Regions from separate parts of the Psychrobacillus sp. FSL W7-1457 genome, predicted to be linked through region 1. Evidence: predicted binding sites of a transcription regulator. Region 1 holds the regulator's gene; the other holds the start of a gene.
The links. The regulator NrdR, encoded in region 1, represses ribonucleotide reductase genes. The targets are predictions, from matches to a motif close to AACACNATATATNGTGTT.
Positions count from the first base shown of each region.

Region 1 (12,748 bases):
TAAGCTTACTTTAACTTCATCTATTAAAATGCTCCTCATTTGAACAAGCAACTTAACCAAAATGATCAAAGTATATCTAACATGATTATAAAATGAAAGATAAAACAGGAAATAAAACAAGTAAGATTACCATACTTTGCATGAAAGTTGCTAAAATATCTTTTTTCCAAGTATTATTTTTGGGATAACGATTGTTCAATCTTTGAAAGATGAGTAGGAAACCCCACCAAATGAATAAATTTATTAAGAACTGACTGATCTTATCATATAGCATAAATTCCCCTCCAAACTAACCTACCAATTTATTTAAATACGTTTCCCATGCAAAAAAGTTCTAACAAACTTGAAATTTATTTAAATAAATCTTTTTAAATAGTTTCCAAATATTTTGTTCATAACCTTGGGCGTATTTTCTAAATAAACATTAATTTGTTCCATGTTCGATTGGAGTTTATCAGTGTTTCTTTCATCTGTTGGAAAATCAGATATTCCTTTAATAATAATACATTCAACATCATTCTTCTTACAGATATAAGCAATTGCACTCGCTTCTGTATCGGCTATTGTTATTTCGTTTTCTTTAAGTTCTAAATAGTCCTCCCACATAACTACTGCTTTATCAGCAGTGCCAATTGTTCCTGTATAAAAATCATCTCCTCCATATCTAGATAAATCAATATCGACTATGAAGGATTGTTTAATAAATGGCTCAATTTCTTTTACTGTACAATCATATTGAACGGCTTTATTGGGTACAAAAATATCCAAATTACTGTACTTCTCATCAATTCCAGCACATGTTCCAGCAACGATGACTTTAGTTAAATTAAATTTAGAAATCATATACTGATTGCCGCCAACACCATTTACTTTTCTTACACCCGTACTATAAAAAACAAGTCCAGTATCATTGATTGTTCTTATGAAATACTCACCGTATGGGTAACTGAAACGTTCGTTATTTTTTATGCTGAAGAATTTCAATGTTGCTTCATATTCCCACTTTGTTGCAATACTTATACCTATCATCGATTGATCACCCTACAAATAAAATTTATCCTCTACACGTTTTAATTTCATATTTTATCAATTGACTATTCTTTTTTACTCTGTTCATTACCTATTAAATATTAATAGGCAAATATCCTTTTTTTACTAGCCCGCTTCCGCCCATTTAAATGTAACATTACACGAACGATACCCACGCTACGAAAAACAACCCTTATCTAAGCCAAGTCAAAAAGAAATAGTCAGTTTTGAAATTTTTGAAACTTTCCTTCTTCAGGTCCGTAAAATAACTATACATAGAGAAGGGGGAAAAATATGAGTACAAAAAGATTGTTAACTATTATCGCTGTATCTATTGTTGGCATTGTTCTTCTATCCGCAGTATTTACATCTTGGTATACAGTAGATGAATCAGAGCAAGCAATAGTTATTACATTTGGAGATGCAAGCGAGCCAATAACAGAATCAGGGTTGAAATTTAAGTTTCCTTGGCCAATACAGAAGGTAGAAAAGCTATCAAAAGAAACCTTCAGTTTACAGTTTGGTTATAAGCAAGACGCGAATGGGGAAATCACTTCCTATGACAAGGATACTAAAATGATTACTGGAGACGACAATATCGTTTTAACAGACTTGGTTGTTCAGTACAAAATCACAGATCCTAAAGCGTACTTGTTTAATTCTGAAAATCCAAAGGAAATGTTACATGATGCAACCTCGGCATCTATTCGTTCAGTAATCGGAAATTCGAAAATTGATGATGCTTTAACTTCAGGTAAGGCTCAAATTGAAGCAGATACAAATGAGTTGCTTGCTTCATTGATTAATAAATATGAAATTGGTATTACTGTGTTGACCGTAAAGCTACAAGACGTAGAGCTTCCAAATGCAGAAGTTAGGGCTGCATTTACAGCTGTAACGGATGCGGAAGAAACTAAAAATACAAAAGTAAACCAGGCAGAAAAGTATGTAAATGAAAAGGTTAGTGTGGCTGAAGGTGAAGTGGATGCTATTAAATCAGAGGCTATAGGCTACCAAACAGCACGTATTGAACAGGCAAGAGGAGATGTTGCCTTATTTGATAAGCTATATGCCGAATATCGAAATAATAAGGAAATCACTAGACAGCGATTAGTAATGGAAACATTGGAAGCTGTTTTGCCTAATGCTAAAATTTATATAATGAATGATGAAGGTGGGACGATGAAGTATTTACCACTTCAACAAATAGAGTCCTCTAAACAAAGTGCACCACCGCCTAGCACTACTACTGAGAAAAAGCCTGAAGAAGGGAGTGGACAATAATGTCAGATAATAACAACCCTTTTGCAAATTTAGAGTCAAAGTTTAAAACTGTGCCTAACAAACCCAAAAAAGAAAAGACTCCCATTGATTATAAAAAGCATACTAAATCGTTCATTTCAATTTTTGTAGTCTTTGTAATTGCTGTAATTGCCCTCGCTAATATATATGTAGTCAAGGAGGGGGAATATAGAGTTATTCGTCAGTTCGGTGAGATTAAAAGTATTAAAGATTCCCCTGGCTTGCATATGAAAATACCATTTATACAAAGTGTAACGACCATTCCAAAATACCAAATGAATCATAATTTATCTGAGGCAGAGATTAATACAATGGATAAGCGACGTATAATTATCGATAATTATGCAGTTTGGAGAGTAGTCAATCCAAAGGACATGATTTCTAACGCTGGTAACATAGTAAATGCAAGCTCTCGTATGGAGGAATTTATTTATTCAGTAGTGCGATCAGAGCTTGGTCAATTAAATTATAGTGAAATCATTAATGATGAAAATTCATCGCGTGGTAGTTTAAATGACCAGATTACTAGAGAAGTAAATGAACTTCTATCTAAAGATAAATATGGTATAGAAGTAGTAGATGTACGTATTAAAAGAACCGACTTGCCAGAAGAAAATGAGCAGTCTGTATATAACGAGATGATTTCCGATCGTGAAAGTGTTGCTCAAAAGTTTTTGTCTACGGGTGATGCTGATAAGAGAAGAATTGAAGCGGAAACGGATAGTACAGTTACGAAGATGATAGCAGAAGCTAAAAAAGAGGCTGCTCTTCTAAGAGCTGAAGGGGATGCGGAGGCTGCAAGAATTTATAATACTAGCTTTTCAAAGGACCCTGAATTTTATTCTTTATATAGAACGTTAGAATCCTATAAGAAGACAATCGGTGAAGATACAATGATTGTTATTCCTTCCGATTCTCCTTATGCCAACATCCTATCTGGATACTTAGAATAGTATATGAATCGTCATTCCCCTTACTGTCGTGGTAAGATATAGGGAATGACGATTTTATTTTATTTAGGAAAATAAAGTTTTGTACCTGTGGATAAATTGATGTCTAGCTTCACCGCCTTGCCCCTCGGGTCAAATGGATAAAAGCTGTGGGGGCTGAAAAAATGCCTCCTCGCATTTACCCATTTGCCTGTCGGGGCAGGACAGGCGCTTGCGCATTTCTTGATGTCTAGCTTCACTGCCTTGCCCCTCGGGTCAAATGGTTAAAAGCTGTGGGGGCTGAAAAAATGCCTCCTCGCATTTACCCATTTGCCTGTCGGGGCAGGACAGGCGCTTGCGCATTTCTTGATGTCTAGCTTCACCGCCTTGCCCTCGGGGTCAAATGGGAAAATACTGCGGTGGCTGAGAAGCTGACTCCTCGCATTTTCCCATTTGCCTGTCGGGGCAGAGATAGGCGGTTGCGCTTTTCTTTGTACAAGCTAATGTAAAACAATATAACTAAGGAGTGAATGATTCATGTCATCTGAAAAAATTCTATTATTAGATGGGAATAGTTTAGCTTATCGTGCATTCTTTGCCCTTCCTTTATTAACGAACGAACATGGAATACATACAAACGCTGTTTACGGCTTTACAATGATGCTTCAAAAAATTATGGATGAAGAGAATCCTACACACATGCTCGTGGCATTTGATGCAGGGAAAACTACCTTCCGCCATTCCACTTTTGAAGAATATAAGGGAGGAAGACAGAAAACTCCACCCGAGCTTTCAGAGCAATTTCCATATTTACGCAAGCTTATAGATGCTTATGGCATTAAACGATATGAGCTGGAAATGTACGAGGCAGACGATATTATAGGGACGCTAAGTCGACAGGCTGAAAAGAAGGGACAGCAGGTTGTCATTGTGTCAGGAGACAAGGATTTAACTCAGCTAGCTACTGATTCGACTACAGTGTATATTACGAGAAAAGGAATTACAGACATAGAGAAATATACACCAGAGCACGTTCAAGAAAAATACGGACTTACACCACTTCAAATCATCGATATGAAGGGATTAATGGGGGATTCCTCTGATAACATTCCGGGAGTTCCAGGCGTTGGTGAAAAAACAGCCATTAAACTTTTAAAGGAGCATGGATCTGTTGAGCAACTATATCAAGCGCTCGATTCAGTTAGTGGTGCTAAGCTAAAGGAAAAGCTTATAGCCAATGAGGAACAGGCTAAGATGAGTAAGGAGCTTGCAACTATTGAAATAAACGCTCCTATCGATGTGTCACTTGAGGATATCACTTATAGTGGTCCAAATATGGATGAAGTCATTTCTATATGGAAGGAACTATCCTTTAAAACTTTATTAGAAAAAACGGAGTATGTTGCAGAGGAGCATTCTACCACGGAAACGACTTTTGAAATTGTAGAGAACGTGAACTCTAGTTTCTTAGTAGATGAAATGTCCCTGCACTTGGAATTATATGATGAACAGTACCATAGAGCCGATTTATTGGGCATTGCGTTGTCAGATGGGGAAAAATCTTATTTTATCCCTGGAGAAACAGCTTTCCAATCAAAAGAATTTTGTGCTTGGCTAGAGGATGAGTCCAAAACAAAGTATGTCGTGGATTCAAAAGCAACTCAAGCAGTAAGCAGAAAACATGGAGTAAGCATTGCTGGGGTGGAGTTTGATCTAATACTGGCAGCCTATATAGATAATGCATCTTTGTCTGCAGATGATGTAGCAACGATAGGGAAAGAATATGGTTATTATAATGTATTAAGCAATGAGCAAATTTACGGAAAAGGAGCCAAAAAGTCTGTTCCCGAGCAAGAGAAGCTTGCGGAGCATGCAACTAGAAAGGCATTAGCTTTATGGCATTTAAAACCTATCCTTGAAAAGAAATTAAAAGAAAATGAACAATTTAAGCTATACAAGGAGTTGGAATTACCACTAGCATCTATTCTAGGGACAATGGAGTCAGATGGAGTAAAAGTGGATAAACAAGTACTTGTTGAAATGGGCCATGATTTAGAAATCAAGCTGAAGCAAATTGAAGGTGACATCCATGCTTTAGCGGGAGAAGAATTTAATATTAATTCTCCAAAGCAGCTTGGCGTCATTCTTTTTGAAAAGCTAGGACTGCCACCTATTAAGAAAACGAAGACTGGCTATTCTACAGCAGCCGATGTGTTAGAGAAACTAGCTAGTGAGCATGAAATTATTGAACAGATTCTAATGTACCGTCAATTAGGGAAGTTAAATTCAACCTATATCGAAGGACTTTTAAAAGAAATCCATGAGAGTGACGAGAAAATTCATACTAGATACCAGCAGGCTCTAACAACAACAGGGCGCTTAAGCTCTATCAATCCTAACTTGCAAAATATTCCTATCCGTCTTGAAGAAGGTAGAAAAATTCGTAAAGCGTTTGTACCAAGTAATCCTGAATGGGTTATGTTTGCAGCTGATTATTCTCAAATAGAGCTACGGGTGCTTGCACATATGGCAGAGGATGCAAACCTGATGGAAGCCTTTAAGAATAATATGGATATCCATACTAAAACCGCTATGGATGTATTCCATGTAGAGGCAGACGCTGTTGATTCTAATATGCGCCGTGCAGCAAAAGCAGTTAACTTTGGTATTGTTTATGGAATTAGTGATTACGGTCTATCTCAAAGCTTAGATATTACTCGTAAAGAAGCTGCTATATTTATCGAGAAGTATTTGAAAAGCTTCCCTGGAGTAAAGGAATATATGGATGACAGTATTCAAACAGCTAAGCAAAAAGGTTTCGTTACGACCATTTTGAACCGTAGAAGATATTTGCCGGAAATAACTAGCTCTAATTTTAATCTGAGAAGCTTTGCTGAACGCACAGCTATGAATACGCCTATACAAGGAAGCGCAGCAGATATCATTAAAAAAGCGATGATTGATATGGCAGCACGACTTAAAAAAGAAAACATGCAAACCAAGATGCTTCTTCAAGTGCATGATGAGCTAATATTCGAGGCTCCTCCAGAAGAGATTGCACTGCTTGAGAAAATCGTTCCTGAGGTAATGGAATCTGCGATTGAGCTAAACGTTCCTCTTAAAGTGGAGTATGCGTTTGGATCATCTTGGTACGATACAAAGTAAGGAGTTTTATGTATGCCAGAATTACCAGAGGTGGAAGGTGTTGTTCGAGGACTTCAGCCTGTTGTCACAGGTAAATTGATTCAATCAGTGGATGTTTCTCCAACCATCATAAAATCAAAGCAAGTTGGAAAGGAAGCTATTATCAAGGGAGCAGACGTGGAGTCATTCCAGGCTGCTCTTCCTGGTATGGTGATCGCTCGAATTGAACGGCGCTCGAAATATATTTATTTTCATTTGAAAAACCAATATGGAGAACCATTTCTACTCGTTTCACATTTGGGCATGTCTGGTGCTTGGTTCTATGTAAGGACCTTGGATGACATCTTAGAGGAAAAGTTTAAAAAGCATAGTCATGTTACTCTTCATTTTGAAGAAGGAGAAATGCTTGTATATGCGGACATACGTCGGTTTGGCGAGCTACGTCTGCTAGAAACCGAAGCAGACTATCCACCTTTACTTTTGATGGCTCCCGAGCCTTTTGACGATGGAGCATTAGAGCATTTTCTACAGATGAGTCTCTTGCCGCGCTATGAAAACAAAGCTATCAAGGAGTTCATCATGGATGGTCATGTCGTTTCAGGCTGTGGCAATATATATGCCACAGAGGCATTATTTAATCTTAGAATACATCCTGCCCGGACAGTAAAAAGAATAAGTAAAGCAAGAAAAATTCAACTGTTTCAGGAAATAGTGACAGTACTGTTAGACAGCATTGAAAATGGTGGAAGTACTATTTCAGATTATCGCTCTATTAATGGTGGAGCAGGAACGATGCAGCATAGATTACAAATGTATAGCAAAAAAAGCTGCCCAATCTGTGGGAAGGCTACCAAGCAAAAAACAATAGCTGGCCGAACATCTACCTATTGTGGTTCGTGCCAAAAGTAACGGAGGATTCATCATGATCATTGGATTGACTGGAAGTATCGCTAGCGGCAAAAGTACGGTGTCAAATATGCTGAAAGAAATGGGATATCCCATTATTGATGCAGATCTTGTAGCAAGAATCGTTGTGGAAAAAGGAACAGATGCTCTTCAGGCAATAACGGAGGTTTTTGGAGACGAGATACTTAATGCGGATGGTGAACTAAATCGTCCGAAGCTAGGTGAAATAATTTTTTCTTCACCCGCCCAAAGAAAACAGCTGAATGATATTATGCATCCGGCCATTCGAGCGGAAATGATGAGACAAAAAGAGGAAATGTTACTAGCAGGTCATCCGGTTATTATAATGGATATCCCATTGCTTTTTGAAAGTAAGCTCCAATCTTACGTGGATAAAATTATTGTCGTTACTGTATCAGAAGAAACTCAACTGAACAGGCTAATGGCTAGAAATAATTATTCCAAAGAGGAAGCAAAAGCAAGAATTCAATCTCAGTTGCCTTTGTCTATTAAGGAGAAGGGCGCAGATGCTGTCATTTATAATAATGGTACTTTGGAGTCAACTAGGGAGCAGCTAGAAAAAATTCTTAGAGCTTGGAAGTAATAATTATTTGAAAATAACGAATTTAAAAACAGGGTATTTTAAGGCTACATAATTCTAAAATTGTGTTATACTAATGCATGATTATAAAAGAAAAAGTATCACACGTTATAGGAGGACTTATTATATGTCAGCTTCAATTGCAATCAATGGTTTTGGAAGAATCGGAAGAATGGTATTTCGCCAAGCAATCGTACAAGAGGAACTTAATGTAGTAGCTATTAATGCTAGATACCCATTAGAAACTTTAGCTCACCTAATAAGATATGATTCTACACATGGAACTTTCTCTGGAGAAATTGAGATTGGAGATAATGCTCTAATCGTAAATGGTAAACATGTACAGATCGTAAACGAGCGTGAGCCAGAAAAACTTCCATGGAAAGAATTGAATGTGGATATCGTAATTGAATCTACTGGTAAATTCAATGATGGAGAAAAAGCATCAGGTCACATAAAAGCTGGGGCTAAGAAGGTCGTTATTACAGCACCTGCCAAAAATGAGGATGCAACGATTGTCATTGGTGTAAATGATGAAAAGCTAGACGTAGTAAATCACCAAATCATCTCAAATGCAAGCTGTACAACTAATTGTTTGGCACCAGTAGTAAAAGTATTAAACGATGCCTTTGGTATTGAAAACGGTTTAATGACTACAGTTCATGCCTATACAAATGACCAAAATAATTTAGATAACCCCCATAAAGATTTAAGACGTGCGCGTTCTTGTGGGCAATCTATTATTCCTACTTCGACCGGTGCAGCGAAAGCCCTTTCACTTGTATTGCCAGAGCTAGAAGGAAAGATTCATGGAATGGCTTTACGCGTTCCTACTCCTAATGTTTCTTTAGTAGATTTAGTTGTGGATGTTCAACAAGAAGTGACAGCGGAAGAAGTAAATGCTGCGTTCCAAAAAGCAGCCGAGGGCTCTATGAAGGGCATTTTGGGAATTACTCATGAGCCATTGGTTTCGATTGATTTCAATACAACTACTAATTCTAGTACTGTAGATGGACTGACTACTATGGTAATGGGTAAAACAAAAGTTAAAGTACTTGCTTGGTATGATAATGAATGGGGTTATTCAGCAAGAGTGGTAGACTTAGCTAAAAAAGTTGCAAGTGGATTGTAATATCGTAATAACTTATTTTATTTAATTTAATTGAGTCTGACATTATGCTTCACTAATGAGTGTTTTTCCTAATATTAACATAATGCCTACCTCTTTCTAGTATTACTAGAAAGAGGTTTTTTTATATTGCACTATTAGTTAATATGTTTTATAATGGAAATCGTGTACTTCTAGTACATAGACTACTTAAAGGGTTAGGACCTCTTAGGACTAACTTTCCCCCGTGGTAGTCAACTTTGATGTTAAAAATAAAACTTATCAAAGGGGGAAACGGACATTGGAGACAATGGGACGTCACATTATTGCAGAACTATGGGAGTGCGATTTCGACAAACTTAACGATATGCAATTTATCGAACAAACATTTGTTGATGCTGCACTAAAATCAGGTGCAGAAGTTAGAGAAGTTGCATTTCACAAATTTGCACCACAAGGTGTAAGTGGAGTCGTTATAATTTCCGAGTCGCATTTAACGATTCACAGCTTTCCAGAGCACGGTTATGCAAGCATTGATGTGTATACTTGTGGTGATTTAGATCCATCAATCGCGGCTAACTATATTGCAGATGCTCTTAATGCTGGAACACGCGAAACGCTCGAAATGCCACGTGGAATGGGTCCAGTCAAGGCACCTAAAGAACGCATGACAGTTCAAGTGTAATGAAACATGAACAAAACTGAGTGAGCAGAGGAATTTATTCCTCTGCTTTTTCGATTTTATGAGGAAAAGTTGTTATAATAGGTATACAAAATTAAAGCAAACGTTTAGGAGAGGTTCTATGAAATGCCCAGCATGCCAATTTAATGGCACTAAAGTGGTCGATTCCAGACCGATAGATGATAATAAGGCAATTAGAAGAAGGAGAGAGTGTGAGGATTGTGGGTTTCGCTTCACGACCTTTGAAAAGGTAGAGGAAACTCCTTTAATTGTCGTAAAGAAAGATGGATCTCGAGAAGAATTCAGCCGAGAGAAAATATTGCGAGGGCTAATACGTGCATGTGAGAAGAGACCTGTTGCACTTGACCAATTAGAGGAAGTTGTGTTTTATATTGAAAAGGAACTAAGAAGAACAGGTAACTCTGAAGTTAAATCAGAGGAAGTTGGCGAAAAGGTCATGGACAAGCTTGCTGAGATTGATGAGGTTGCCTATGTAAGATTCGCTTCTGTATATCGCCAGTTTAAAGACATAAATGTTTTCATTGATGAGTTAAAGGAAATCTTAAAAAAGAATCCTTCATTATAAGCAATTATTTAAGGAGTAGGTAAACAAGTGATGTTATATAAGGAGCTACACTCGACAGATACATATATGATTCGCTTGCCGTATTCTTTTTCTGACTATGATCGTCAGCTGCTGACGTTATTTTATCAGCCACTAGTCGGAGCAGAAAGCATGAGCCTTTATTTGACGTTATGGGCTGATGGAGAAATGCAAAGTGAAAACCAATGGACACATTATCATTTATTAAATGTCCTTGGTTTATCATTGGGAAAAGTTTTTCAAGCTAGAATTGCGCTAGAAGCAATTGGCCTGCTGCGCACATGGCAAAAGCCCAATGGAGATGGACGCAGCTTCTGCTATGAACTTGAAGCTCCTCTAGATGCGGAATCTTTTCTAAAGGATCCTTTGTTATCCATGTACCTACTAAACAAAATTGGAGAAAGTGCATATAAACAGCTTAGAAGCCGTTACATTCAAACGTCTAACTGGCAACATGAGTATACAGACGTCTCAAGAACCTTTGTGGATGTTTTTAAACCAACTACTAAAACAGGTTTACCTGCATCAACGGAAGAAAATTTCCAGTCAAAGACACGAAATAGTTCTGTACCTTTCTATTACGAGGATTTCGATTTCTCCTTGCTACAAGATGGTCTATCTGAGCAACTGGTTCCGAAGTCTGCCATGACAACAGAAGCTAAGGAAGTAATTGCAAAGCTTGCATTTTTGTATAATCTATCGCCGGTAGAAATGCAAAAGGTCGTTATTCTAGCTTTGGATGATGAACTTCGTCTTTCGGATGCTAGATTGAAAAAAGCTTGTGCAGAGTATTATAAGTTAACGGTCTCTCGCACTGCCCCAGTTATTCAAAAAATAGAACCAGCTTCGAAAGTAGTACAAACAGATGAAAAGAAACTAACCAAAGAAGAAGAGCTGATTCAATATTTGGAAACGACTGCTCCTGCAAAGGTCTTGAAGGATATTGCTAATGGGAAAGAACCTATACTTGCAGACGTTCAGTTAGCCAATTATTTTGTCACGCATTATAAAATGCCTATCGGGGTAGTTAATGTCCTGTTACAATATGTGCTTCTTCGTACAGACATGAAGCTGACGAAGAATTATGCAGAAAAGATTGCTTCTCACTGGATGCGCAAGGACGTTAAAACAGCTAAGGAAGCTATGGAATTAGCAAGAAACGAGCATGAGCAGTACATGAAATGGAAAAGCGAAGGATCTAAGCAAAAGACATATTCGAAAAAACCGACTAGAGAAGAAAAGGTGCCAGATTGGTTTTATAAAAAAGATGACGAGTTAAAGCTTACAGGAAAAGAGACAAATGGCATACAAGATATAGATGCTGAAAGGCAAAAGCTATTAGAAGAACTAGGAATGATGAAAAGGTAGGTGAAGGAAATGGAACGGATTAATGAAACGCTCAAAAGAGTAGTCACTCCTGAATTTACTTCTCGATTGGATGAGTTGCAGCAGGAAGTATTAGAGGAACCGAATATACAAGCATTTATAGAGGAAAACTCAGATGTAATATCTAAACAGGTAATTAATCGGAGCTTGAGTAAGTTATATGAATATAAATCACAGTCTCACGATTGCAAGGGCTGTCCTTCCTTAGACGAATGTGCGAATTTTATGAAGGGCTATGAGCCGAAGCTAGTGTTAGACCGGAGCCTAATAGATGTTGAGTATGTAAGGTGTAAACGAGGGGTTATAGAGGATGAGCGTAAAAAAGTGACCTCTATGATAGACAGTATTCATATGCCTAAAGAGGTGATGGAGGCTAGTCTCTCAAGCTTAGACTTACAAGATGATAGCCGTGTTGTAGCAGTTCGAGCTGCTAAGGACTTCTTAAATGAATGGGAAAGAACAAATAAATTGCCTGCAAAAGGACTTTATATTTACGGGAAGTTTGGAGTCGGTAAGTCCTACTTATTGGGCGCACTAGCAAATGAACTAGCAGCTAGACATATTCATTCAGTAGTTGTATACGTCCCTGAATTTCTTCGCGAAATGAAACAGGCTATACAAGATCAATCTCTTCCTGAAAAAGTAGAGTTTGTAAAAAAAGCACCTGTGCTTATGCTAGACGATATTGGTGCAGAAACAATGTCTAGCTGGACTCGTGATGAAATTATAGGAACTATTCTCCACTACAGGATGTCAGAACAGCTTCCAACCTTTATGTCTTCTAACTTTAACTATGATGAATTACAGCATCATCTTTCTTATACTCAACGAGGAGAAAAAGAGGTAGTAAAAGCAGGACGTATTATGGAACGGATCAAGGCGCTGACTATACCAGTTGCTCTTCAAGGGAAGAACTGGAGAGAGCATAAATAACTACTTGCAAATGCTAAAGTCGTGGCGTATAATCATTTTCATAAGAACAAGTAGATGCGTTGAAGAGGATAATGATCAGTTTGTACGACTTTTTAGAGAGAGAAGCCTTGGCTGAAAGCTTCTT
Region 1 covers NZ_CP151993.1:2,530,710-2,543,457, reverse strand. The annotation lists gene NSQ95_RS12375 (permease) at 355-1,029, opposite strand; gene hflK (FtsH protease activity modulator HflK) at 1,324-2,313, shown strand; gene NSQ95_RS12365 (protease modulator HflC) at 2,313-3,284, shown strand; gene polA (DNA polymerase I) at 3,798-6,425, shown strand; gene mutM (bifunctional DNA-formamidopyrimidine glycosylase/DNA-(apurinic or apyrimidinic site) lyase) at 6,438-7,313, shown strand; gene coaE (dephospho-CoA kinase) at 7,327-7,914, shown strand; gene NSQ95_RS12345 (glyceraldehyde-3-phosphate dehydrogenase) at 8,039-9,043, shown strand; gene speD (adenosylmethionine decarboxylase) at 9,321-9,704, shown strand; gene nrdR (transcriptional regulator NrdR) at 9,823-10,287, shown strand; gene NSQ95_RS12330 (DnaD domain protein) at 10,318-11,673, shown strand; gene dnaI (primosomal protein DnaI) at 11,683-12,624, shown strand; T-box leader at 12,675-12,748, shown strand, end outside.

Region 2 (12,748 bases), 330 kb from region 1:
GTAGGTGCAACAGTCAATAAGTGAGAATTGCGGATACCTTTTTCAAGTACAGCTTCACGAATCTCCTGTGGCATTGTTTGCATAAATCCAGTTTCCGTAAATGCCTTACGAAGTCTGTTCGTTTCCTCTTCTGTTTCTCCAGTCAAGAACGGGAAGCTACCTCTTTCGTTTGCTAGGTCTGCAGATGTTTCGTACGCAGCTATAGCAATCGTCTTGAAGATTTCATCAACAAGAAGATTTCCTTCCTCAGAGCCGTATTCTTTTTGGCAATAGATTAAAAGGTCAGCTAATCCCATGACACCTAGACCTACACGTCTTTCACCAAGTGCTTGAACTTTATTTTCCTCTAAGAAATAAGGCGTAGCATCGATTACGTTATCTTGCATACGAACTCCCACACGAACAGTTTCTTTTAATGCTTCAAAATCAACTGTTTTTGTATCTTTGTTAGCAAACTGAGCTAGGTTGACTGCTGCAAGGTTACATACTGAATACGGAGCAAGTGGCTGCTCTCCACATGGGTTTGTTGCAACAACCTTTTGACCATATGCAGTTGCATTTGTTTTTTCGTTAGCATTATCGATAAAGAATACGCCTGGCTCAGCAGAGTAAGTTGCACAAATATTGATTAAGTTCCACAATTCTTTCGCTTTCACTGTGCGATATGTACGAACCTTGTAGCCCATACGCTCCCACTCACGAACATCACCAATTTTGTGCCAATTTTCGTTATAAAAAGCCATCTCTTCTTCTGTATAAGTTTCTGTTGCAGGGAAGCGAAGAGCGAAGTCTTCATCTTTTTCTACAGCTTTCATGAAATCCTCAGTTAAAGTTACAGAAATATTCGCTCCTGTTAAAAACTCCGGATTGTGAACAGAAAAAGTTCCGCCATCTCTTAGTTTCGTTTGAGCATCGCGTATGATTTCATCGCTAAATCCACCTAAACCAGGGATGTGTTGGTAGTTTACAATTCCTTGGTACATTGCTTCCTCTTGTGCAGTTAGCGGCTTAAACTTAAGCTTGTCCTTTGCAAGTTGTTTGATTGTTTCATCATTTGTGTTCTCAATCAAGAAGCGAAGAATACGTGGGTTTTGCATTTTAGAAATGATAAACTCTGCGATGTCTGGATGCCAGTCTGCAAGCATAATCATTTGAGCACCGCGTCTTGAACCGCCTTGTTCAACTAGGTGCGTCAGCTTAGCAATGTCATCTAACCAAGAAACCGAACCTGAAGACTTACCATTAACTCCTCGAGCTAAAGTATTACGAGGACGTAATGTAGATCCGTTTGTTCCAACTCCACCACCACGACTCATGATCTCCATCACTTGTTTTCGATGATCACTGATGCCTTCACGTGAGTCAGCAACAAAAGGCATAACGTAACAATTAAAGTAAGTTACATCTGTACCTGTACCTGCTCCATATAGCACTCGTCCAGCTGGGATAAATTTTAGCGATACTAATTGCTGATAGAACTTTTCGAACCATTCTGCTCTTTTTTCTTCTGTCACTTCAACAGAAGCTAGTCCAGTCGCATTACGCTTAGCAATTTGCTCATAGAAAACCTCCAAAGGTTTTTCAATAACACTTAAAGGACGGCGTACGATTCCTGATTTAACTTTAGTACTATCATCGATTGCACTACGATAATCTTCCTCGATTAAAACTTCTGCCGTTTTATCTTCCTGGTTAATGGATACAATATAACCAAGACCTCGTGCAGGAAATTTAGGGTCTTCTTTCACCGTTAATACGACAAAATCCCCTACTTTTAGTGTTTTCTTTTCGGTATCCTTGAATGAATATCGATCAATCATCACCAAACGTGACACACCTTTGTGTGTTAGATTCATATCTTCTGTTATTGGATGTACTTGAGGAAATAATTCGATATCGTGATTTAATTCTTTTACATTTAATTTTATTTGAGATTCATTTGTAGTAGTTACCAATTCTTTTCCTCCTTTCTACAACTCGTATTGACACAAGATGTAGTAGTTTCATTTATCATACGGCACTACATATAGAGGTGTAAAGCAATTTAGTTCTTCAAATTAATTTTTAAGTATTAATTCCTATACCTCATATTCTCCATATGTCTTTCATACTTTTATTTTTTAAAATTCCAGGCGTCATTTGCATAACGCCGTCTTTCCAGCATTTTCACGTATTCATTTTGTTCATTATTTAAATGAAATGGCACCAATTCAATGTTTAAGGCTTCCGAAAATCCCTTTTTAAAAGCACCCTTACATATGTCTATTGGTATCGATTTTTGTAATAATTTGTTTATAGCAACAGCTTTTTGATTAATGCTATTTTTCACTTTTTCCCGGACTTCATCGGAAGAAAATTTGAAAGTCTGCACAAGTTTTTCATCATCTAAGTCTAAAAGAATTGCACCATGCTGAAGTATAACACCCTTTTGTCTAGTTTGAGCACTTCCAGCTACTTTCCTGCCTTCTACTACGAGCTCATACCAGCTTGGTGTGTCAAAGCAAACAGCAGTTTTCGGACTTTTTAAGGCTTGTAGTTTATCTGGAGTATTAGGAATAGAAAAATAAGCCTCTAATCCCAGACTTTGAAATCCCTTTAATAGTCCTTCACTGATCACTCGATAAGCTTCTGTCACTGTTGCTGGCATATCTGGATAGTTTTCCGAAACAATCACGCTATATGTAAGTTCATGTTCATGAAGAACTCCTCGTCCTCCCGTCGGTCTGCGGACAAATCCTAAACCGAGCCTTTTAACTGCTTCCATATCTATCTCTTTTTCTACCGATTGAAAGTAACCAATCGATAGAGTTGCAGGATTCCATTCATAGAATCGAATCACTGGTGGAATCAACCCTTCACTATGCCAATCTAAAAGGGCCTCGTCAAGCGCCATATTATAGGACGGGGCGCACGGACCTGAATCAATAAAATACCATTTTGTCTTTTTCAAACTTTCTCCCCCCTAACAACGCTATTCATTTTACCAAAATGATTGAATTGTATCTAGCAAATCTTTTATAATAGATAATGGAAGTATAGAAAGGGGAAAGACCGTGTTAGAGACTCTTTATATTATTATAGCAATATTGGTCGTATTATTAGTTTATGCAGGAATTTCAGCATACCGACTAAAGAAAACAGTTACAAACCTTACGCAGGAGCAATTCATCGAGGGCTATCGTAAAGCTCAATTAATCGATGTACGCGAGCCTAAAGAATTTGATGGTGGCCATATCCTTGGAGCAAGAAATATTCCTTCCTCACAGTTAAGACAACGCCACAAAGAAATTCGCCCAGACAAACCAGTATATCTGTATTGTCAAAATGGTGCAAGAAGTGGACGTGCAGCTATGTTCTTAAAGAAAAAAGGTCATACGCAACTTAACCAGTTACAAGGCGGCTTTAAGGGCTGGACCGGCAAAATCAAATCTAAATAGTATAACATAAGGTTCTTCTTAACAAGAGGAACCTTTTTTGTTTAGAGCTTACACTAAGGGGGCATGAACTACTATGAAAGTATTATTTTCCCATGAAGAACAATTTCGGGAGATTCATCCAAGTTATGAGGATTTTGCTATTCTGACAAGACGAATCACTAATCTTTTAAATGAGGAACAGGCAGGCAACTGGCAAATAGTCAACATTGACAATCAATTTAATCAATTAGATACTAGTCTAATCGAAATGATGGAACATCAATTGATTCCTTATAAAATTTTAGCAAATATTTACGACACTAAGCCTTTAAGTAAAATCTCCAGTAAATCTTTACTTTCCATGGAAAACCATTTGGAAATTGTGAGTACATTTGAAAATACACTTGTTTTGTTTCCAGATTATCAAGTAGCTATCACAATGGCATTTAACTACTCTGAAGGAAACTCTTGGCCGGAATACTTCTTCTTTTCAACTTCACCTAAAGCTGCCCTATTCTTTTTAGAAGAGATAAATGAAAAGCTTCGTGAGCTTCTTATGCAGTCTGTTACTTTTTTAGTAGACACAGAGCACGGGGTGCAACGAAGAAAATATAGTGAACAAGCAGTTGTTCCACGAGAAGAAGTTTTACTAGAGAATCATATTAAACAAGATATTTTTCGTTCAATCGATGAATTTTTCAAAGAGGATGGACATTTTTTCAAGGATTATGGCCTTCCCTACAAAAGAGGGATATTACTATATGGTTCCCCTGGTAATGGAAAGACTACATTAGTTAAATCTATAACCGGATCTACTAATGCCCCCGTTGTGTATTGGCAAATCACTGAGTTCACAGGAAGTCACTCCATCCAAGAGGTTTTTGGAATTGTTTCTAGATTAGCCCCAGCTATTCTGGTGATTGAGGACATTGACTCGATGCCCGAGTATACAAGATCTGTCTTTTTAAACACATTAGACGGAACACAATCTAGAGAGGGTCTATTTATCATTGGAACAACTAACTACCCACAGAAGATTGATCCAGCATTAATTAACCGTGCCGGAAGATTCGATCGTGCATATGAGATTCCTTCACCACCCCAACAAGTGAGAGAAAATTATTTACGTAAGCTTGATATAAAGAAGATTCTTCTTGACCACGTCTTAGTAGATATAGCTAAACGATCAAAAGGCTTATCCGTTTCTCAACTAAACGAGCTGTACATGTCCATTGCACTAAACTGGCATTATGATGGTAAGCTGGAATACGAAACACGGATCGACGAGCTGATTAAACAAAATAAACGAACCATAAAAAATGACTGGGAAGAAGACAATCATTCTATTGGTTTTTAGAAAAAGCAAAACACTCCTAACACTAAAAAAGGGAGTGTTTTGCTTTTTTTAAGATAACATTTAAGGTAAAAAGCATACGACAATTAAATTTTAACTTAAAAAAATATTGAGTTTCTTCTATATATTAGAAGAATTTTGCGTTAATAAAAATTCTGAATAGTAGTTGGGATGCAATGAAACATTCTAACAGTCATTCTTCTTACTAGATTACGTGATTCCTGGTTAAAGAAGCTCCATTATTAGTTCAACATTTCGTTATTACTTTAGTGTTCAGAAGTAGTCCTGCACCTTCTAACCAGTTTTCTAATATATCATTAAAAAACTCTGGAGCTGCTAATGGAATTCCATGACCAATACCAGTGATAGTAATTGCCTGAGCCCTGTCTTGCTTGCATAAAAGGTCAATTGCTGAACTTTTCATCACTTTTCTTTCTTTCTCGCCTACTGTTATTAAAAGCCTTGCTTTTACGTCAGAGTAGGAATCTGGTACTTGAAAAGACATATTCTCTTCTAGAACCATTGTCAATGTATCTAAAGACATTCGATTGCTATCTTTAAAGTATTTTTCAAAAAGGCTTGGACCAATATACAATTGTTTAGCTTGTAGCTTGGAAAAGAATCTATATTTTATCAAAGGATATGTTAACTTTATAGTAGGTTTAACCATTTCCTTTCCAAATGGTACTTTTCTTACGAGAGCACTGTTAATCATTGCATAATCGATTAAATTGGGAGACTGACTAAGCATCTGAATCGCAATTTGGGCACCAAGTGAAAATCCCACGACTATTATCTTTTTATCTTCTTTTTTTCCCTCAAGTAAGTGTAAGAGTTGAAATGCGCAATCTTTAATAGAGACAAAATCAGTCTCCCTACTACGACCATGCCCTGGGAGATCAGGTACTATACAATGATATTTTTCTTTAAAGTACTGAACCTGTTCGTCCCACATCCAACCTCCGACCCCGCCGCCATGTAGAAAGAAAATTATTTGTTCATTTTGTTCGCCATCTTCCTTGTAATATAAAGCCATTTAAACTCCCGCCGTTTCTTTTGTATACCTAACTGCATTTGTTTTTCTGTGAAGCCCTCTGCTATCTTCTGAAAGCTAAAGATAAGCAGCATAAATATAGCTAATGGTGGTAGAATCAGCCATAGTTGTCTCGTTAAAAATACTTCCTTTGCAATAGATATCATTCCAGATAATTCGTAAATGACTGGAGAGAGTCTAGCACTATCTGGAAAGCTTATCGCTCCACCGACAAAAATAGATAAAACCCCTAAATGTACTAGTGTTTGAAGTACTTGTACTACATGCTGAGACCAATATAACCAAAGCTTTCTTCCTATTTGTGGGTTGATATGCTTCAGAATAACCCATATTAATGACCCGCCCATTACAGCAGAACTTTGCACATATTCTTTTTTTATTGCCTCATTCATTTCATTCCCTATAAGACTAGTAGTTATGGGGAGGACTAACACGGACATGATCAAAACTTGGATGAAAAGCCTTTCTCCTAAGCTTGTTTCTAAGCCACTTGTTGAAATAGTTAAAATTGGTAAAAGTAATATAAACATTAATAATGTTAAAGGTAAAAAGTGCATACCATCGGCGATACTATTTATTACCTTCCTCCATCTTTCGTTCAGAAAGAACGCATATAGAATTCCTAGTAAATATCCGCCGCCTACTCTGATCGTAGCGATTAACACAGTCATACCAATTGTATATTTTGTTCCAACAAGCAGTTGCTGAAGAATAGAATATCCATATGGATCTGTACCAAAAATAATACTACTAGATGGAGGAAGTGGTGGCCTACCGATAAGCCTACAGTTCTCACCATATAAAAAATTTACCTGCTCTACATAGTCATGAAAGATAAAATAATAGGCGATGGACACACTGAATAGTCCAACAATTATTAATGCAGGAATTGTTATATCCAGACGTTGTCTGGAGAATATATTGAAGCTCCGTGTATGTGCCTTATTTTTGTATCGAAAAATTGCTTTCCACTGCAGTCGATCTAAGAGTGGCACTCGTAACCCTTCAAATATAACGCTTTTTTCCTGTCGACCCCTTTTAACCAGATTTTCAACAACCGAATAGAATAGAAAAAATGGTATGAATATCGATAGTAATATGAAAGTAATACCCTTTGGACTAAAATCATTCGTTAAATAGTGTAGAATCCCTTCTATCCCAAAAAGATACTCTACTATGAACAAGGAGGACAAAGTGAGCCAGACGATTGATTTTGATTGAAAGAAGACACTCTGCAGAACATTACGGGTACAGTGCTTAATCAGCACCTCGAGATTAGAAAGCCCCTTGGATCTAGCAAGCTCTACATATGGCTGGTCCAGCTCTTGTTTAAATAAAAGCACCAATAATTTATAAAACAAAATGGCTGGCATCACCGATAGGCAAATGATAGGAGCCGCATAAACCCTTTCTCCTCCTAAGCTATAAAAAGAAAGGAGTCGTAAACCTGTCATCGTATACAGTTGTACTACGGCTAATTGAATAAGAAATATGTATGCAAAATCAGGAATCGCACTTAGTATATTTGCAAATCGTAGTAAAAGCTTTTGGACCGGACCATTTGAAATAGTCGTAAAAATAGCTAATATAAATGAAATGAAAAAGGAAAACACAAAAGAGACTATCAATATAGTCATAGAATAGAAATAAGGACCCTTCAAGTATTCCGATATGCTAATCGGAATAATCTCCATTGTTTGCATTACGAGATAGCTAAGATGCCATTCAGATGGTAAAAACAAACTTTTACATACCTCAAAAATTGTTCGTAAATAGAAAGAAAAGTCAAAGAGGCTACCTACTTGAAACAAAACGATGGGAACGCAGCTAATTAAAATAATCCCAATAATACCTAAAAGAAATTTACCTAATATATTAATCCATCTGTGCATATTGTTCCCCCTAGGTAGACCTCTTCTATCGCTCTCTAAGGGTATACGAACCTATTTAGGTAAAAGTTTCAAAAATGTTAAATATTTGTTTCTTAATCATAAATTATCTTTTTCCTCTTTGATTTTGGAGGATGCAATTCCGTTGGGTAACTGATAAAACACCTCCAGTCGCTGTCGCTCGTAAGCTTGTAGCATCTTAACATTCTCATCCCACTGGAATCCTCTCTTACTTACCTCTACAAACAATAAGAAAATGTTGGTGTTTTTTGTAGTTGACGTTATATCAAATATACGACTGAGTTCTTTTCATATCAGTAATGAAATAAGGGTTATCTTTCTTCATTCTCTCAGAAAGAAGCACTACCTTACTTGGATCCTCTATTAAACTCTCTAATTCCCTCTGGGTGATTCCAACCAATTGAAGGAAGTCAACTCTACCATGGAGGCTATCCACCCCTGAGACCTCTGGGTCACCCAAAACAAGTAACGCTGTAATTGCAGAGTCTACTCCAATATGGATAGAACCCCCATTGCCAGCAACATACTGAAACGGCTCAAAAGGTTTTTTCTGCGTATATGTATAGTTGGCAAGATTAGAAAGCATGGATACCGCCCATAAACAATCCTCTACATTTTCCTCTGCCAATTTTATTGTCATTTCATATCCCCAACCACTCCATTTACCCCCAAATGATTGATCATTCACATATAAGTCGGTCATCCCATAAGTCACCATATGCTTGTACCCATTAGGTGACTGATAAATACTATATCCATCAATATATTGGTCTCCACCTAACCAAGCACGAGCATGTAAATCTGTCCCAAAATGAGCCGGCTCTTGATTCGGATACAACTCCTCAAAGACTCTATCTATTACATCCCATCCTGGTGACCAATCCTCTTGTTCCGCTGCTCGCTTTTTATACTCTTCTAGGTTCATCATAATATCTTCCTTTCGCCTTTACCTTTTATTAATGCTACGAAAAAATAGCAAATTAGTTTCAAATATAGGAGATTCTATTTCCTTCACCAACAATAAGAAAATCAAGACCTATTACTTTAGCTCAATAAAAAAGAGTTTACTCCTTCTGGAAGTAAAGCACCCAAAGTTTAAGTGTATAGTTTGGCAAACATCCTTATTATTTTATAATGAATAAACCTGAATGTTCTTTTAACAATTTTGAAAGAAACAATAGTTGAGGAAAAGGTGTTAAAACCAAATCTCTATTTATATTTCCTTTTAAGATCGCTTTTCCATTTTGTTTCATAAAATCAATTAAAGTAATTTTATTATTACAGATAAAATGAACATCTTTTGGAGTTAGTAGTAGAAGTCCATTCGTTTCTGAAGAGGGATTTGGTTCATTCTCAGAGTAGGAAAGATACATAATTGATAAAGATTCCTTTTCATTTCCTATAACTAAAATTGGAGCTATTTCCTCGCCTAGCTTTATTATGGCAGGCTTATTTCCCCACTCACTTATATGATATGTTACTGGAGAATTTAGTGGAGTTATTTTCATTGAAGCCTCTTCAAAAACTTCACGTCTAGCTGTCTGTAATGCGGTTTCTTCAAATTCTTTATGACCTCCGAGTCTAACTACCCCAAGTCTATCTGCCTCTTTTGTAGGACCTACCTGAAAAATAAACAACCCCCGATATAAAACGTAAGCACCTGATGTTTTTACATTTTGATTAATATTAATGTTAATCACTACTCCCCTTATAATTACATGATTGATAAGAATCCTAATCCTCCATGTTTATTCTCTACTCGTATTTCCTATTTCAATAATCCGAGACTTTAAAATAACAAGAAAAAGAATTCACTCTTCCTTGAAGTAACGCATCTGTTAGGGAAATCCATACTTTAGGCTCACTATTCAGTAGTATTCTTTAAAATCCCAAAATTCATAATAAGCAATATAGCTACAATTCCAATTCCATTTTTATGATATTACACAATATTAACTCCACGTTTCACATTCCTATTTTTATTCTTGGAACAAATTTAACTTATTCAACACAAATGCAAAAAACCTTTAATGGATTATTTCACTAACGCACCGGTTAATTGAATAAGTTAGTGGATATTTATGTAGAAAAAATAGCTTACCTTTCCTTCTTCCCAGTTTGCTAAGACTTGGAATATAACTTTCCCTTTGAGCTGTGAAAGATCTAATTCCTCATAAGTCCCAGTTATATTATGTTCCGATTCCCAAATTATGAACTGATAATCGATTGGAGATCTTTCAAATTTTAGTGTAACTTCTGAATTGGAATCTACTTTCGTTACCTTATCAATATTCCCTAAACTTGGTGGCGGCATAGTTTCTGTCTCTATGGCAGCCATGGAGCCTTCATTTTCGTCGTAATAACTCCAAGAGTAACCGAGTAAAAATGTTCTAATAGCCTCTTCGCCAATCGAGATTGTTAAAGTTGGGGGTGATTTGGATGTCATTTTATTTTCTACTGTACCTTTGTCATTATGAAGGTTTTCAATTCTTTCTTCCTTACTCGAACATCCCATTATGAGTGTATTAAGCAACAAGAAATAAACTACTATCTTGACTTTCAATTAGATCCCTCCCCCCTTTCTTTATCAGTCGATACAAATATCCAAAAGTTACATATGTTATTCTTAAGCTATTCAAAATCAAAAACAAAATCCTTCTATTACTAACCGACGACGATATTTTAATAAAAAAAAGCTTTACCCTTTCTTGATGTAAAGCATCCATTAATTGAATAAAGAATTTCAATTTAACTTCGAAACTGATCGCAAATATAATTTATTTTTAAACTAATCTATAAGACTTCCACTAATCTTTATACTGCATTAATGATAAAACGTACTTTTTAAACAGATGTCAGATGTAGCCTATTAGCCTACATGTCACCACCATACCATTTAAAACAATTAACCTTCCTTTTAACATAGCCATAGAAAAAAGTGCGACCCTTAAGGATCGCACTTTTCATTATGCTTTAGTGTATCGCAGTACTGGCTTACGTGCAGCTTTTGTTTCGTCTAAACGATTGATCACTGTTGTATGTGGTGCATTTTGAACGATTTCTGGGTTTTCTTCAACCTCTTTAGCAATTTGAATCATTGCATCACAGAATGCATCTAACGTTTCTTTGGATTCTGTTTCAGTAGGCTCAATCATCATGCCTTCTTCTACGTTCAATGGGAAGTAGATTGTTGGTGGATGATAACCAAAGTCTAACAGACGCTTAGCCATATCTAATGTACGAACGCCTAATTTCTTTTGACGACGTCCACTTAATACGAATTCATGCTTACAATGACGGTTGTATGGAAGGTCGTAATAAGCTTCCAAGCGTCTCATCATATAGTTAGCATTTAACACAGCGTATTCTGTTACTGCCTTTAGACCATCTGGGCCCATAGAACGAATATATGTGTACGCACGCACATTGATACCAAAGTTACCGTAGAACGGTTTCACTCGGCCAATAGATTGTGGACGGTTATAGTCAAACGTATATTTATTATCTTCTTTTACAAGAACTGGACTTGGAAGGAAGGGAATCAGATCCGCTTTCACTCCAACTGGTCCAGAACCCGGACCTCCACCACCATGAGGGCCAGTAAACGTCTTATGCAAGTTTAAATGAACACAGTCAAAGCCCATATCTCCTGGTCGCGCTTTAGACATAACGGCATTTAAGTTGGCACCATCGTAATAAAGCTTACCGCCTACCCCGTGAATGATTTCTGCTAGCTCTAGGATATGTTCTTCAAATAAACCTAACGTGTTTGGGTTAGTAAGCATCAAGGCAGCTGTATCAGGCCCAGCAACACGACGTAGATCTTCTAAGTCTACTAAGCCGTCCTCATTAGACTTAACAGTAATAGTTTCGAATCCAGCTACTGTTGCAGATGCTGGATTTGTACCATGCGCAGAGTCAGGTACGATTACCTTCGTGCGCTGTGTATCCCCATTCGATTCATGGAAAGCACGAATCATCATCAGCGCTGTCCACTCACCGTGGGCACCGGCTGCTGGTTGAAGTGTAACTTCATCCATACCAGTTATTTCAACTAGAGATGTTTGTAATTCATATAATAGTTCCATTGCACCTTGAACAGTTGACTCTTCTTGAAGTGGGTGAATGTTTGCAAATCCAGGGAATCTTGCAACAGATTCATTGATTTTCGGGTTGTATTTCATCGTACAAGAACCAAGTGGATAGAATCCTGTATCCACACCATGGTTTCGGTTAGATAAAGCTGTATAGTGACGCATAATGTCAAGCTCAGATACTTCTGGAAGCTCTGCCTCTTCTTCACGTAACATCCCTGCAGGCAAGATGGATGACAAATCTACTTCTGGAACATCTAGCTCAGGTAGGCTATATCCTACTCGACCTTCTTTTGTTATTTCAAAAATTAGTGGTTGATTGTCCTTATGCATAAAGAGCCCCCATTTCTTGCACGAGTGCATCTATTTCTTCTTTTGTGCGTTGTTCTGTTACTGCAACTAATACGTGGTTTTTCAAATCCGAGTTGATACGACCCAAATCAAATCCACCAATTATACCTTTTTCTAAAAGCTTACTATTTGCATCAGCTACTGAGCCATTCACTTTCACGACGATTTCATTAAAATGAGCTCCTTGGAAAGGTACTTCAAAACCAGCTTTTTCAAATGCTAGCTTTGCATAGTGGGTCTTTGTTATATTTTGAATAGCCATTTCTTTTACACCTTTTTTACCAAGAGCTGTCATCGCTACAGATGCAGCAAGTGCATTTAAAGCTTGGTTAGAACAGATATTAGAAGTAGCTTTGTCACGACGAATGTGCTGTTCACGCGCTTGTAATGTTAAGACAAACCCGCGGCGACCTTCCTCATCTGTTGTTTCTCCAACCAAACGTCCAGGGACCTTACGCATCAGCTTTGAAGTTACTGCGAAGTAACCACAATGTGGTCCACCAAATGCTTCTGCAATACCAAAAGGCTGTGCATCCCCTACTGTAATATCTGCACCAAACTTACCAGGT
Region 2 covers NZ_CP151993.1:2,203,704-2,216,451, forward strand. The annotation lists gene NSQ95_RS10700 (vitamin B12-dependent ribonucleotide reductase) at 1-1,955, opposite strand, end outside; gene NSQ95_RS10705 (biotin/lipoate A/B protein ligase family protein) at 2,114-2,950, opposite strand; gene NSQ95_RS10710 (rhodanese-like domain-containing protein) at 3,054-3,437, shown strand; gene NSQ95_RS10715 (ATP-binding protein) at 3,511-4,773, shown strand; gene NSQ95_RS10720 (alpha/beta hydrolase) at 5,018-5,806, opposite strand; gene NSQ95_RS10725 (ABC transporter permease subunit) at 5,761-7,716, opposite strand; gene NSQ95_RS10730 (suppressor of fused domain protein) at 8,000-8,662, opposite strand; gene NSQ95_RS10735 (NUDIX hydrolase) at 8,859-9,425, opposite strand; gene NSQ95_RS10740 (hypothetical protein) at 9,803-10,297, opposite strand; gene gcvPB (aminomethyl-transferring glycine dehydrogenase subunit GcvPB) at 10,701-12,161, opposite strand; gene gcvPA (aminomethyl-transferring glycine dehydrogenase subunit GcvPA) at 12,154-12,748, opposite strand, start outside.
Region 2: a site for NrdR is predicted at 2,017-2,034, ahead of NSQ95_RS10700 (vitamin B12-dependent ribonucleotide reductase). Genes of this name have one in related genera too.